Linked DNA regions of Prochlorococcus marinus str. MIT 0918. The protein of the gene in region 1 interacts with the protein of each later gene in a pairwise test. Links are inferred from orthologs where the notes say so. Each region holds a gene or a part of one and is shown on either strand. Other genes may lie near its edges.

Region 1 (6,267 bases):
GTAACTACATCAGGAGTTACTTGCTGCATAGTGTCATAGATAGCCAGACCTGCAGTTACTGATCCCCCAGGAGAATTGATATATAGCTGAATATCTTTTTCAGGGTCTTCAGCTTCAAGAAACAGCATTTGCGCAACTAATGCATCTGCTACTTGATCATTTACGTCAGTTCCAAGAAAGATAATTCTTTCACGAAGAAGCCTTGAATAGATATCAAATGCTCTATCTCCTCGCCCTGATTGTTCAATGACTGTTGGCAGAACTCCTGGGCCTGAACTGGGTCGGTCGCTTTTCCATATGTTTTGAATAGGATGTGCGCAGTGTGTGTTAATCACCTTGATGGTTCCAGGCTGTTATTTAAATAATCCTATAATTAGATTTTATGATTCGCTTTAATCTTTAGTTGTTTTCCCATTGTTTGTGTTTGTTTTTTGAGATTTTTTTGGTGTTTTCTTTTCTGTTGACTTTTTCTCTGACTTGGTTGATTTATTTTTTGGTTTTTTTTCAATAATCGTATTGTGTTTTTCTAGCCATTTAAATAATTTCTCTTGAAGTAGATCATCAGCAACAATGGTACGTAATTTGTCTTGGTCAATATTTGATTGAGATGCAAGTTCTTTTTTTATTTCTTCTAATTTATTTTCAAGCTCTTGAGGCTCTACTTCAATATTTTCAGCATCAGCTAACGCATTCAGTGCAAAACTATTCCTTAAATTGGCTTCAGCTTCAGGTCTGGAAGATTCCATAAGAGAATTAACAACTTCTTGAGTAAATGTTGATTTAACATCAATACCTTGATCAGCAAAATTTCTAGCTGTTTTTTCAATTAAATTTCTTACTTCTTGATCAATTAACGATTTTGGTAGTTCAACTTCTAATTGTTCCACTAAGCTATTTAATATTGATTCCTGACGTTTTTTTTGATTTAAGTTTTCATTATCTTTTTTCAGACGTTCTGTAAGATCATTTCTTAGCTCTAACATGGTTTCTTTATCACCTGCTTGTTTTGCAAAAGCATCATTCAGATCTGGTAGTTCACGAGTTTTTAGATCTTTTAATTCAATATCAAATTTGGCTTTTCTTCCCTTCGCTTTTTCATCTTGATATTCCTTTGGGAAGATGCATTCTAAACTTTTTTTATCATTGATTTTCATGCCATAAATTCCTTCTATAAACCCAGGGATCATTTTCCCTTCTTCTAATTCGATCTCCATAGCCTCTCCACTCCCTCCTTCTATTTCACTGCCATCATCGACAAAAGTACCTTTAAAACTCACTACAGCAATATCTCCATGACTTGCAGCTCTGTTATCAATTGGAACAACAGTTGCTAATTGTTTTCTTGATTGTTCTATAAGCTCATCAACTTTGTTGGTGTTGAATTTAATTGGTTCTACTTCTGCAGTTAAACCTTTAGTAGTTTTTAATTTCGGTGTAGGTGAGATATCTGTTTCTAAGGTAATAGACAATGCTTTTTCAGGATTAAAGTTTTCTAAGACTTTGTCAAATCCATTAGCTAGTTCTGGATCACAGAGTGGTTTAATTGATTCTTCGTCTAGAGCTTGTTTCCATACTTTTTCTAAAAGTTTTTCCAATGCTGACGCTTGGATTCTCATAGCACCAACTTGTTGAAGAATAACTGCCTTTGGTACTTTTCCTTTGCGGAAACCTGGTATATTGGCTGATCTACATAATGTGGATAGTGCCTCTTCGTAGCTTGCTTTGCATTGTTTCGCAGGAACCTCAAGTTCAATTGCTAAACGACTATTAGGGAGGGGTTTGGTTTTTATTTTTAATTGAGAATTACTCATTGGTTAGATAAAAATCTTGGCTCATTGGCCTATTACACTAAATAAGAGTAAGGCCATCTATCCAAAGCTATTTGTCTTTTATCTATTTTTGGACATTTTTTCTAAATTAGATAGATCTCATTCTTTCTAAACTATTTTGTTTTTCTAGTTTGACTTTTCAAAAACCTTTTTTTGATCGACCTTTGACTGTTGCTGTTCTTGGATCCACAGGAGCAGTAGGAATTGAAATATTGAAAATTCTTGAAGAACGGTCTTTTCCTCTTAAAGAATTGCGTTTATTGGCTTCGAAAAGATCTGCTGGTCAAACTCAAATATGGAAAGGCACTGAGTTAAGAGTTGAAGAGGTTTCACGAAATAAATTTGAAAATGTTGATTTGGTATTAGCTTCTGCTGGTGGATCTGTATCTCGTAAATGGAGAACAGAGATTAATTCATTAGGAGCTCTTATAATTGATAATTCCAATGCATTCAGGATGGATGTTGATGTTCCCTTAGTTGTTCCAGAAGTTAACCCTAATGACGCCTTTTCTCATAAAGGTTTAATTGCAAATCCAAATTGCACTACGATTTTATTATCTTTGGTTTTAGCCCCATTAGCCTCAAAATTACCCATAAAAAGAGTGGTAGTTTCAACTTACCAGTCAGCCAGTGGGGCAGGGACTAGAGCTATGGATGAGTTGAAAAGATTAAGTCAAGATGTGTTAGATGGAAAAGATGCTATTAGTCAAGTCTTACCCTATTCACTTGCGTTTAATCTTTTCCTACATAATTCACCTCTTCAGTCAAATAATTATTGTGAAGAAGAGATGAAAATGATTAATGAAACTAGAAAGATTATGAGTCAGCCTAATCTTTCTCTAACTGCAACTTGTGTAAGAGTCCCTGTCTTAAGAGCTCATTCTGAATCAGTTAACATTGAATTTACAGAGCCTTTTCCGTTGCAAGATGCACGAGAAATTCTGAAAGACTCTGCTGGAGTTGAATTGTTAGAAGATATCGGTTCAAATAGATTCCCTATGCCAATTGACGTGACAGGTAAAGATGCTATTGCTGTAGGAAGGATTCGCCAAGATTTGAGTAATCCTAACGCTTTAGAGTTGTGGCTTTGTGGTGATCAAATTCGCAAAGGTGCTGCATTAAATGCGATCCAAATTGCTGAACTTTTCATACGAAAATGATAAACACTTCCTGTGATCCAGCTTTTGTTCCGTTTGGACGCTTGTTAACAGCAATGGTGACTCCATTTGATCAAGATGGTTCTGTTGACTTTGATTTAGCAGCTCGACTTGCTTCGTTTTTAGTAGATCAAGGGTCAGATGGACTTGTTGTTTGTGGAACTACAGGTGAGTCCCCCACACTTAGTTGGGAGGAACAATATCAATTACTGGAAACTGTCAAAAATGCTGTTGGTGAAGATATTAAAGTTCTTGCTGGTACTGGCAGTAACAGCACTTCAGAAGCTATTGAAGCAACAGTAAAAGCTGCTGACGCTGGCGCTGATGGTGCTTTAGTAGTTGTTCCTTATTACAATAAACCGCCCCAAGAAGGCCTTGAAGCGCATTTCAGGGACATTGCTCATGCAGCTTCAGATTTGCCTTTGATGTTGTACAACATACCTAGTAGAACTGGTTGTTCACTAGCTCCTTCTACAGTAGAAAGATTGCTTGATTGTGAGAATATTATTAGTTTTAAAGCTGCTAGCGGCAATATCAATGAAGTTACTGATTTAAGGATCCTATGTGGTTCGAAATTAGCTATTTACAGTGGGGATGATGCTCTTCTCCTGCCAATGTTATCTGTGGGTGCTGTAGGAGTAGTAAGTGTGGCTAGTCATATTGTTGGTCAAAGTATAAAAATGATAATTGAGGCATATCTCACAGGACAATGTAGTCTTGCTATTGAGCATCACGAACAATTACAACCTCTTTTTAAAGCTTTATTTGCTAAAACAAATCCTATCCCTGTTAAAGCAGCCCTTGAATTAATTGGATGGCCTGTTGGCGCTCCTCGAAGTCCTTTAACTCCTTTAAATAATCAAATGAAACAAGAACTTATGACAATCATTTCAGCCTTGCGTTCAACCTAAAAAGTTGTTTTAGCAATTGGCTTTTTTGAGAGCCTGATCTCATTAACCAATCCAGTTTGTTTTTTTACATAGTTTTCCAATGACGATGAGTTCTACAAATCCTTCAAGGAGCATTTCGCAACAATCCAATATTCAGAAACCAACCTTGAAAGTAATTCCATTAGGTGGTCTTCATGAAATTGGAAAGAATACATGTGTTTTTGAATTTGGTGATGAGCTAATGCTTGTTGACGCAGGTTTAGCTTTTCCTAGTGACGGGATGCATGGAGTCAATGTTGTAATGCCTGATACGAGTTATTTACGTGAAAATCAGCACCGAATTCGAGGAATGATTGTTACTCATGGACATGAAGATCATATTGGTGGAATTTCACATCACCTTAAGCATTTCAACATCCCAGTCATTTATGGCCCTCGCTTAGCGATGTCAATGCTTCAGGGGAAAATGGAAGAAGCTGGTGTATCGGACAGGACAACTATTCATACGGTTGGACCTAGAGATGTGGTCAAAGTAGGTCAATCTTTTTCAGTTGAGTTTATTCGAAATACTCACTCTATGGCTGATAGCTTTTCTTTAGCAATTCAAACCCCAGTTGGAACAATAATTTTTACTGGAGATTTTAAATTTGATCATACTCCTGTTGATGGAGAACATTTTGATCTCTCACGTCTTGCTCATTATGGGAAAGAAGGAGTGTTATGTCTTTTTAGTGACTCTACGAATGCTGAAGTTCCTGGATGGTGCCCTTCAGAACGCACTGTATTTCCTGCTTTAGAACGACATATTTCAGATGCACAGGGAAGAGTAATTATTACAACATTTGCAAGTTCCATTCATCGTGTAGCAATGATTTTGGAGCTTGCCCTTAAACATGGTCGTAAGGTTGGCTTGCTAGGTAGATCGATGTTGAATGTCATAGCCAAAGCAAGAGAAATTGGATATATGAAGGCTCCTGATGAGTTATTTGTTCCAATAAAACAAATTCGAGATATGCCAGATCGAGAGACATTGCTTTTAATGACAGGTAGTCAAGGCGAGCCATTAGCGGCTTTAAGTCGAATTTCGCGAGGAGAGCATCAACATGTCCAAGTGAAAACTACTGATACAATTATCTTTTCAGCTAGTCCTATCCCAGGGAATACAATCTCAGTTGTAAACACAATTGATCGCTTAATGAAGCTTGGTGCAAATGTAGTTTATGGAAAAGGGGAAGGAATTCATGTTTCTGGTCATGGTTTTCAAGAAGATCAGAAATTAATGCTGGCTTTAACTAAGCCAAAATATTTTGTTCCAGTTCATGGAGAACACCGCATGCTCATTTGCCATAGCAAAAGTGCTCAAACGATGGGTGTTCCAGAAAACAATATTTTGATTCTTGAGAATGGTGATGTAGTTCAATTAACTCAAGATTCTATGTCCAGGGGGCAATCAGTGAAAGCTGGTATAGAGCTTTTAGATGCTTCTAGAAATGGAATTGTAGATGCAAGAGTTTTAAAAGAAAGACAACAATTAGCCGAAGATGGCGTTATTACTTTGCTTGTAGCAGTTAGTACCGATGGTGCGATGGTTGCTCCACCACGAGTCAACTTGAGAGGAGTTGTTACTAGTGCAGAACCTAGAAAGATGTCTCTTTGGACTGAAAAAGAGATTATATGGGTATTGCAGAATCGCTGGAAGCAATTATCCAGACAAGTTAGTGCTAATTCTGTTGAAGTTGATTGGATTGGATTTCAAAGAGAAGTGGAATCTGGCATAGCAAGACGAATGCGAAGAGAATTTCAAGTAGAGCCTCTAATACTTTGCTTAGTTCAACCTGCACCTAGTGGAACGCCAGCGTACAAAGGTAGAGCTGATGAAGAAGTCAATAGTCAGTCAATTTCTCAAAAATCAAATTCTTCAAGCAATAAGCAAGCTAATACAATAAAAAAAAATGAATCAGAATTAGTTTCATCTGTTTCAGCCAAAAGAGAGAATTTACCTAATCAAACTGAGGAGCCAGTTGGACGGACTAGGCGCCGTCGATCAGCTGGTATTTGATTAATTATTTATTAGAAACCGAAGACTTATTTGATATGTTTATTGATTCTTTACACCATTCTATTTGACATTTTTCAGAAATTTGAATACTACCTGGCTGTTTGTTTTTTGAAACCTTTTCACTTAACTCTAGCAATTGATTTGCGGATAAAGAATTGATTTTGTTTTCTTTGATCCATTTTGCTAAGAGAGTTGCGCGTGCAGTTTTGGAAAGATTCATAATTTTTTTTCGATTTATTCCATTTGAGTTTTTTACTGCTTCAATGGCAAGACTAGTTAAATCATTTTGATCATGATTAATATTTGATAATCTATCGGCAAGTTGTGCGATT
Region 2 (6,340 bases), 180 kb from region 1 along the record:
AAAAGAATTAGCAATAGAACTAGAAAGCAAAGGTTATGAAGAATTTGAAAATAATAGGACCGAATAATGAAAACCAACATGTTTGAAATATGGCTGGACACCCTGCCTGATAATGATGGTTATTTAAAACAAATACAAGATCAAGCTAAAGATTTACTCAAAAAACATGGACTACCAAAGAAAAAACTTGAAGGGTGGAGATTAACCAATAGAGAAAATCTTAAAGAGCTATTTAATGTGCCTTTAAACCCTCAAGGTCAGTTCATTGAAATTAAATTAGATTCACAAGAGATCTCAAATAAGTTAGATCAAAAGCCCCAAAATATTGAACAGTTAGAACCACTAGAAATTAAGCAAATCTTATACAATAAGAAATCTCTAATAGAAAATTCAGACCATGATTTTCTCAAGAATATCAATGAAGCTACGGCAAATAATATAATTGGACTAAAGATAAAGAAAGGTACAAAGTCATCATTGGAAGTAATAATCAAAGATTCGCAAGAATTATTAAGTTCATCAAGAATAATATTAATAATCGAAGAAGGAGCTTCCATTGATATTACAGAACATTTAGAAGGAGAGAAAGGATCTTCTCATAGTCACTTAATAGAAATTTTTGTTGAAAAAAATGCAAAAGTTAATCATAGGGTAATTGCTATTGGCAAAAGCTTATCAAAATTACTAGCAACAATATCAGTTGAGCAAAATGAAAAAAGTAGTTATAAATTAACTTGTTTTCAAGAAGGTTGGCAATTAAGTCGCATAGAAGAACATATAATTCAAATTAAAGGTAATGCAAAAAGTGATATTAAAGGATTACAACTTGCCAATAATAGTGAACAACTATCTACTTATTCATTTATTAAATTTAATGGTCCTAATGGGTCTGTTAATCAAACACAAAAGGCTATTTCAAGTGACAGGGCACACTCTATTTTTCATGGATTAATTGACGTTCCTGAAATAGCACAGAAAACAGAAGCATCACAATTAAGTAAAAATCTTTTACTATCCTCAACAGCTAAAATTGACACTAGTCCTCAATTGAAAATCATTGCTGATGATGTGCAATGTAGTCATGGTGCAACAGTTAGCCAATTAGAACAAGAAGAACTTTTTTATTTACAAAGTAGAGGTATTAAATGTAATGAAGCACAGGAACTACTAATTACAGGTTTCTGCGAAGAAATCATCAAAGATCTTCCTTTTAAAATTGAAAGATTTTCTTTTCTAGATAATAATTTATAGCAATACAATTAACATGAATCAAAAAAATAATTTAGCAGAAATAACCAGAAAAGATTTTGCTCTTTTTTCAGATATCAATAATCTACAGACAAATTTAATTTATTTAGATCATGCCGCAACCAGTCAAAAGCCAAAACAAGTAATTGATAAATTAATACATTATTACCAATATGAAAATGCAAATGTTCATCGAGGAGCACATCAATTAAGTGCTAAAGCTACTGAAGCTTTTGAAGAAGCTAGGCAAATAACATCTGACTTCATTCAAGCAAAATCCAATAGAGAAATTATTTTCACACGTAATGCAACAGAAGCTATAAATCTAGTAGCAAACTCTTGGGGAAGCTCACAACTAAAAGAAGGCGATGAAATCTTAATTACTTTAATGGAACACCATAGCAATATTGTTCCATGGCAAATTCTTGCAGAAAAGAAAAAGTGCAAACTTAGTTATATAGGACTAACAGATACTGGAGAGCTAGATATTAATGATTTACGTCTTAAAATCAATGAAAAAACTCGTCTGGTAAGTTTACTTCATATAAGTAATACACTAGGAACCTGTAATCCTATTCAAACAATTACTGAAATTGCTCACAGTGCAGGAGCATTAGTATTACTTGATGCATGTCAAAGTCTCGCACATAAAGAAATAAATATCAATGAATTAAATATAGATTTTTTAGCTGGATCTTCCCATAAAATTTGTGGCCCAACTGGTTGTGGTTTCTTGTGGGCGCGAGAAGAAATATTAGAAATAATGCCACCTTTCCTAGGTGGTGGAGAAATGATCCAAGATGTTTCCCTTTATAAAAGCAACTGGGCAGACTTACCATTTAAATTTGAAGCAGGGACACCGGCGATTGGAGAAGCAATTGCAATGGGCGAAGCTATTAAGTATCTTCAAAACATAGGTTTAAAGAATATTAGTGCTTATGAAAAAGAACTAACTGAATATCTTTTTAACAAGTTGGAAAAAATCGAGGGTATTAAAATTTTAGGTCCATCACCAATTCAACAAGAAAATAGAGGCTCATTAGTAACTTTTTCTATAGATGGTATACATTCAAATGATTTATCTGAGTTGCTAGATCTTAATAATATTTGTATTAGAAGTGGACACCACTGTTGCCAACCTCTGCATAAATATTATGGTTTAAATTCATCTGCTCGTGCTAGTCTTAGCTTTACAACAACGAAAAAAGAAATAGATTTATTTTCTAAAGAACTTGTTAATTCGATTTCATTGTTAAGAAAACATTCTTAAATTCCTAAATGATTAACAAAGAATTTTTCAGTAAGAGTTAGAACCTTAATATTACTAGATGCTTCTTTAAAACCATGTCCTTCGTTTGGAAAAGTATGAAGTTCAACAGGAACACTTTTTCTTTTTAGCTTAAGAGAAAAATTAGTTATCTGATCTAATTGAATAACCTTATCTTCTAAACCATGGAAGATAATAACTGGACTATTAATTTGATCAATATTATTAATTGGAGAACGACTTTTGTATTCCTTATTATTGACTGAAAAAGTACCTAATAAATAATCTAAATAATTCTCCTCAAAGCGATGGGTTGATTTTTGCATGGCTAATAAATCACTAACAGGGTATTTACATGAAGCTGCTTTGAAAATAGGGAACAAGGATAAACAACTTAAAGCTGTAAAACCTCCTGCGCTAGAACCTTCAATCGCAATATATTCTTTATCTACTTTACCTAAACGTATGAGTTCCATCGTTGCTAAATAACAATCAAAAACATCTGTTCTACCCCATTCTGCTTTTAGACGATCACGATAACATCTCCCAAATCCAGTGGATCCTCCATAATTTACATCTAAAACTGACCAGCCTCTAGAAGTCCAAAATTGAATAGATAAATTTAACCCTCTAGAGGCCATTGCTGTGGGACCACTATGAATTTTAAGTAATAGCGGTTTCTTTTCAGAAATCTCTCGAGATGGTGGATAAAACCAAGCATGAGTCAATTTTGAGTTATAACCTTTAAACCAAATAGATTCTCCTACACTAATTTGATTATCCACTAAAGCTATAGGTCTACTTTTTAATTGATGATTCCAATTCTTATTAGTTAAATCAACTTCCAAAATAATCGGTTCTTGGAAAGAATTACTAGCAACCATAACTCCCCTACCTTGATTAACATCCAAATATGCAAGATCATCAAAAGGTAAATTAATTTTTTCAACAGTTCCGTTTGGCTGCATAAAATTAAGATTCCATTGAGATTCCTTACAACTTAAAGCTAAAATTAGACCATCAGAACAAGATATTGTCGACATTCCTGCAACCCATTGAGGCATAGCAGTTTCAGCTTTTACATCCCAAGTCTTTTTGTATTTCTCAATTAATTCATTAATAATATCTACCTTTAATAACTTTAGATTCCACCATCCATTACTATCATCAGAGACTAATAAATGATAATTATCCAACCAAATTGGTTGAAAAACTGATAAGGGATTTGAAGATGAACTTTTAATCAATGATTTGATTAAATTAAAATCTCCTGACTTTGATAAAGAAGCTGCCATCAGATCACTTTGATCCCAAGGCATAAAAGGTTCTTTCCACTCCACCCATGCTAATTGCATGTTGTCAGGACTTAACTTTGGATATCCTAAAAATCCCAATGCTTCATATATAATTCTTGGATTCTGAAATTCTTTTTCCAAAGATAAAGTCACTAAATAATCTCTTCCTTCTCTTTCCATCAACCCTAACCAAAGCATCCTTTTTAGATCAATTAAACCATCTCCAAAGAATGATTGATCTTTTTTTGAAATACATAATGGCTCATTAATCGGAATTAATTGAGAGTCATTAAATGGAGAGATATCATTAATTCCTTCCCATATTTGTGACCATAAACACCCAGTAGAATCTTCTACCCAAACTAAAAGCAACCTATCTAAATAACAGGCAGCTGCCAAAGCACCACCACCATAGCCATGAACTCGACTTCTTATATTCCAAGGAGAAGGTGTTAACTCTTGCGGGGTAACGCCAAGTTGACCCCAAGGTCTTGCGAGAACTGTTGTTCGACCTGAGTCATTAGTTCTTTGCTCTTGCCAAACTACCCATTTACCTAAAATTTTAGGTTCTTTAGGCTTTGGAGAACAACTAACCACACTTGCAGCATTTAATGGATGATTGTGAATTATTTCACTGTTAGAAACTTGTTTATCTCTGAATGTCATACGAAAATTTTCTAATAGTTCCTAAAATAGGTAAAATAAATCATCTTGAAATCAATCCTCCTTGGCTAGAAGTTTTACACAACTTGCTATTAATGCTGAAAAGAAGAGGACTTCTCTTGCTATATCAAAGAAGCCAATAGATAAACCTGAACTGCAAATCCACACTCTTGGAAATTCTGCCCTTCGGCAAAATGCTCAGCGAATTAGCAAAGTAGACTCAAGCGTTAGAGAATTGGTAAAAAAAATGCTACATAGCATGTATTCTGCCAAAGGTATTGGGCTTGCTGCACCTCAAATAGGAATTCAACAGCAATTATTAGTTATTGATTTAGACATTGAAGACTCAACTTCTCCTCCAATGGTATTCATTAATCCTGAAATAACCGATTTTAGCGCATCAATAGATACTTATGAGGAAGGTTGTTTAAGTATTCCAGGAGTATATTTAAATGTTATTAGGCCTTCATCAATAAAAGTGAATTACAGGGATGAAATGGGGCGGCCAAAAAAACTAAATACGGACGGCCTATTATCAAGATGTATTCAACATGAAATGGACCATTTAAACGGTGTACTTTTTGTTGATAGAGTTACTAATAGTCAAGACCTTAAACAAGAACTGAAAGAAAATGGATTTAATGAAAAAGATGTTTTAGCAATAACATAAAATAAACTAGTTTGAATGATTTAAATGGCTATTAATAATTTCATAATGAAAATTTTTAATAATTAAAATTAACAAATATGGTTCTTAATTACAAAGTTAATTAATCACTATTCACGTTAGAATCTTAGAAAGAAAAGCAACATTCAATTATGACCCAAGAAACAGTTTTCAGCCAAATTATCAAAGGAGAAATACCTTGTGATGAGGTTTATAGCGATGAACAATGCCTAGCATTTCGCGATATTCAACCACAAGCACCTGTTCATATACTAATTATCCCTAGAAAGCCTCTAAAGAGTATTAAGGATGCAGAAGTGGAAGACAAAGAAATGCTTGGTCATTTACTGCTAGTTTCTGCACAAATAGCTCAACAAGAAGGTTTAAAAGATTGGCGAACAATTATTAATACAGGTTCTGAAGCTGGTCAAACCGTCTTTCACTTGCATATACATGTAATTGGAGGAAGAAAATTAACTTGGCCTCCTGGATAATTCTAGCGTTACAAAATAAACTAATGATCAGAGAATTTGATGAGAATTTGAAGCTTTTTCAGATTAATCTGGCTATTAACAATATAATTGGATCTATTGTATTTTTGCATAAATAAAAGCTTATGGTATTGCTATGAATGAAAAAACTATTGCTAATAATAAAAGGTTTCAAGATCAGCTAACAAGTTTAAGAAAATTAGCTCAGCCTTTTTTTCTACCACTTGAACAAAGCAGTGGATGGAATTTTATATGGCTTCTAATTTCATTACTATTTTGTGTGGGTGGCCTAGTACTGTTTTTTTTAACTACTTTAATACAAATCTTTGAAAGACTACAACCCATTCTGTTAGAAAAATATTTTGGAGGAGTCGTTGGAACAGTTGAATTTATATGGGAAAGTTGGTGGGGGGTTTTCTTTATAGGGATCTTTCTTATTGGAAGCTTAAATTTTTTCAACTTTAGACATCAATTAAGAAATAAAAGATGGGTTCATTGGGTTCTATTAGGTGTAATTGTATTAATGCTTTTAGCTGTAAATGGAATAAATGCTGGTATTGGTTTTATAGCTAGAGATTTAACAAATGCTTTAGTAGAAAAACAAGAGACAGGATTTTATAGAATTTTAGGAATCTATGCTTGTTGCTTTGCTATAGCATTACCCATTCGGGTCTCTCAAATATTTTTTACTTATAAACTTGGCATTATT

What was found.
Region 2: the proteins of O5636_RS06445 (region 1) and def interact in binary tests that used the Escherichia coli proteins (3 or more experiments, as listed by UniProt). The link is inferred for Prochlorococcus marinus str. MIT 0918 from one-to-one orthologs.

Annotation. Positions count from the first base shown.
Region 1 is NZ_CP114780.1:1,164,751-1,171,017, reverse strand. The notes cover bases 1,181-3,974. They hold O5636_RS06445 (aspartate-semialdehyde dehydrogenase), read left to right. Parts: upstream 1,181-1,960; coding sequence 1,961-2,989; downstream 2,990-3,974. Other genes in these bases: dapA (4-hydroxy-tetrahydrodipicolinate synthase), read left to right, coding at 2,989-3,897; tig (trigger factor), read right to left, coding at 1,181-1,811. Also shown: ATP-dependent Clp endopeptidase proteolytic subunit ClpP, read right to left, coding at 1-335; more of tig, read right to left, coding at 393-1,180; O5636_RS06435 (ribonuclease J), read left to right, coding at 3,977-5,935; tRNA lysidine(34) synthetase TilS, read right to left, coding at 5,940-6,267.
Region 2 is NZ_CP114780.1:1,346,519-1,352,858, reverse strand. The notes cover bases 3,474-6,340. They hold def (peptide deformylase), read left to right. Parts: upstream 3,474-4,537; coding sequence 4,538-5,143; downstream 5,144-6,340. Other genes in these bases: O5636_RS07270 (ABC transporter ATP-binding protein/permease), read left to right, coding at 5,768-6,340; O5636_RS07275 (histidine triad nucleotide-binding protein), read left to right, coding at 5,293-5,634; O5636_RS07285 (alpha/beta hydrolase family protein), read right to left, coding at 3,474-4,476. In the rest of the region: Fe-S cluster assembly ATPase SufC, read left to right, coding at 1-67; Fe-S cluster assembly protein SufD, read left to right, coding at 67-1,251; O5636_RS07290 (SufS family cysteine desulfurase), read left to right, coding at 1,265-2,518; more of O5636_RS07285, read right to left, coding at 2,515-3,473. UniProt on the Escherichia coli protein: Removes the formyl group from the N-terminal Met of newly synthesized proteins. Requires at least a dipeptide for an efficient rate of reaction. N-terminal L-methionine is a prerequisite for activity but the enzyme has broad specificity at other positions.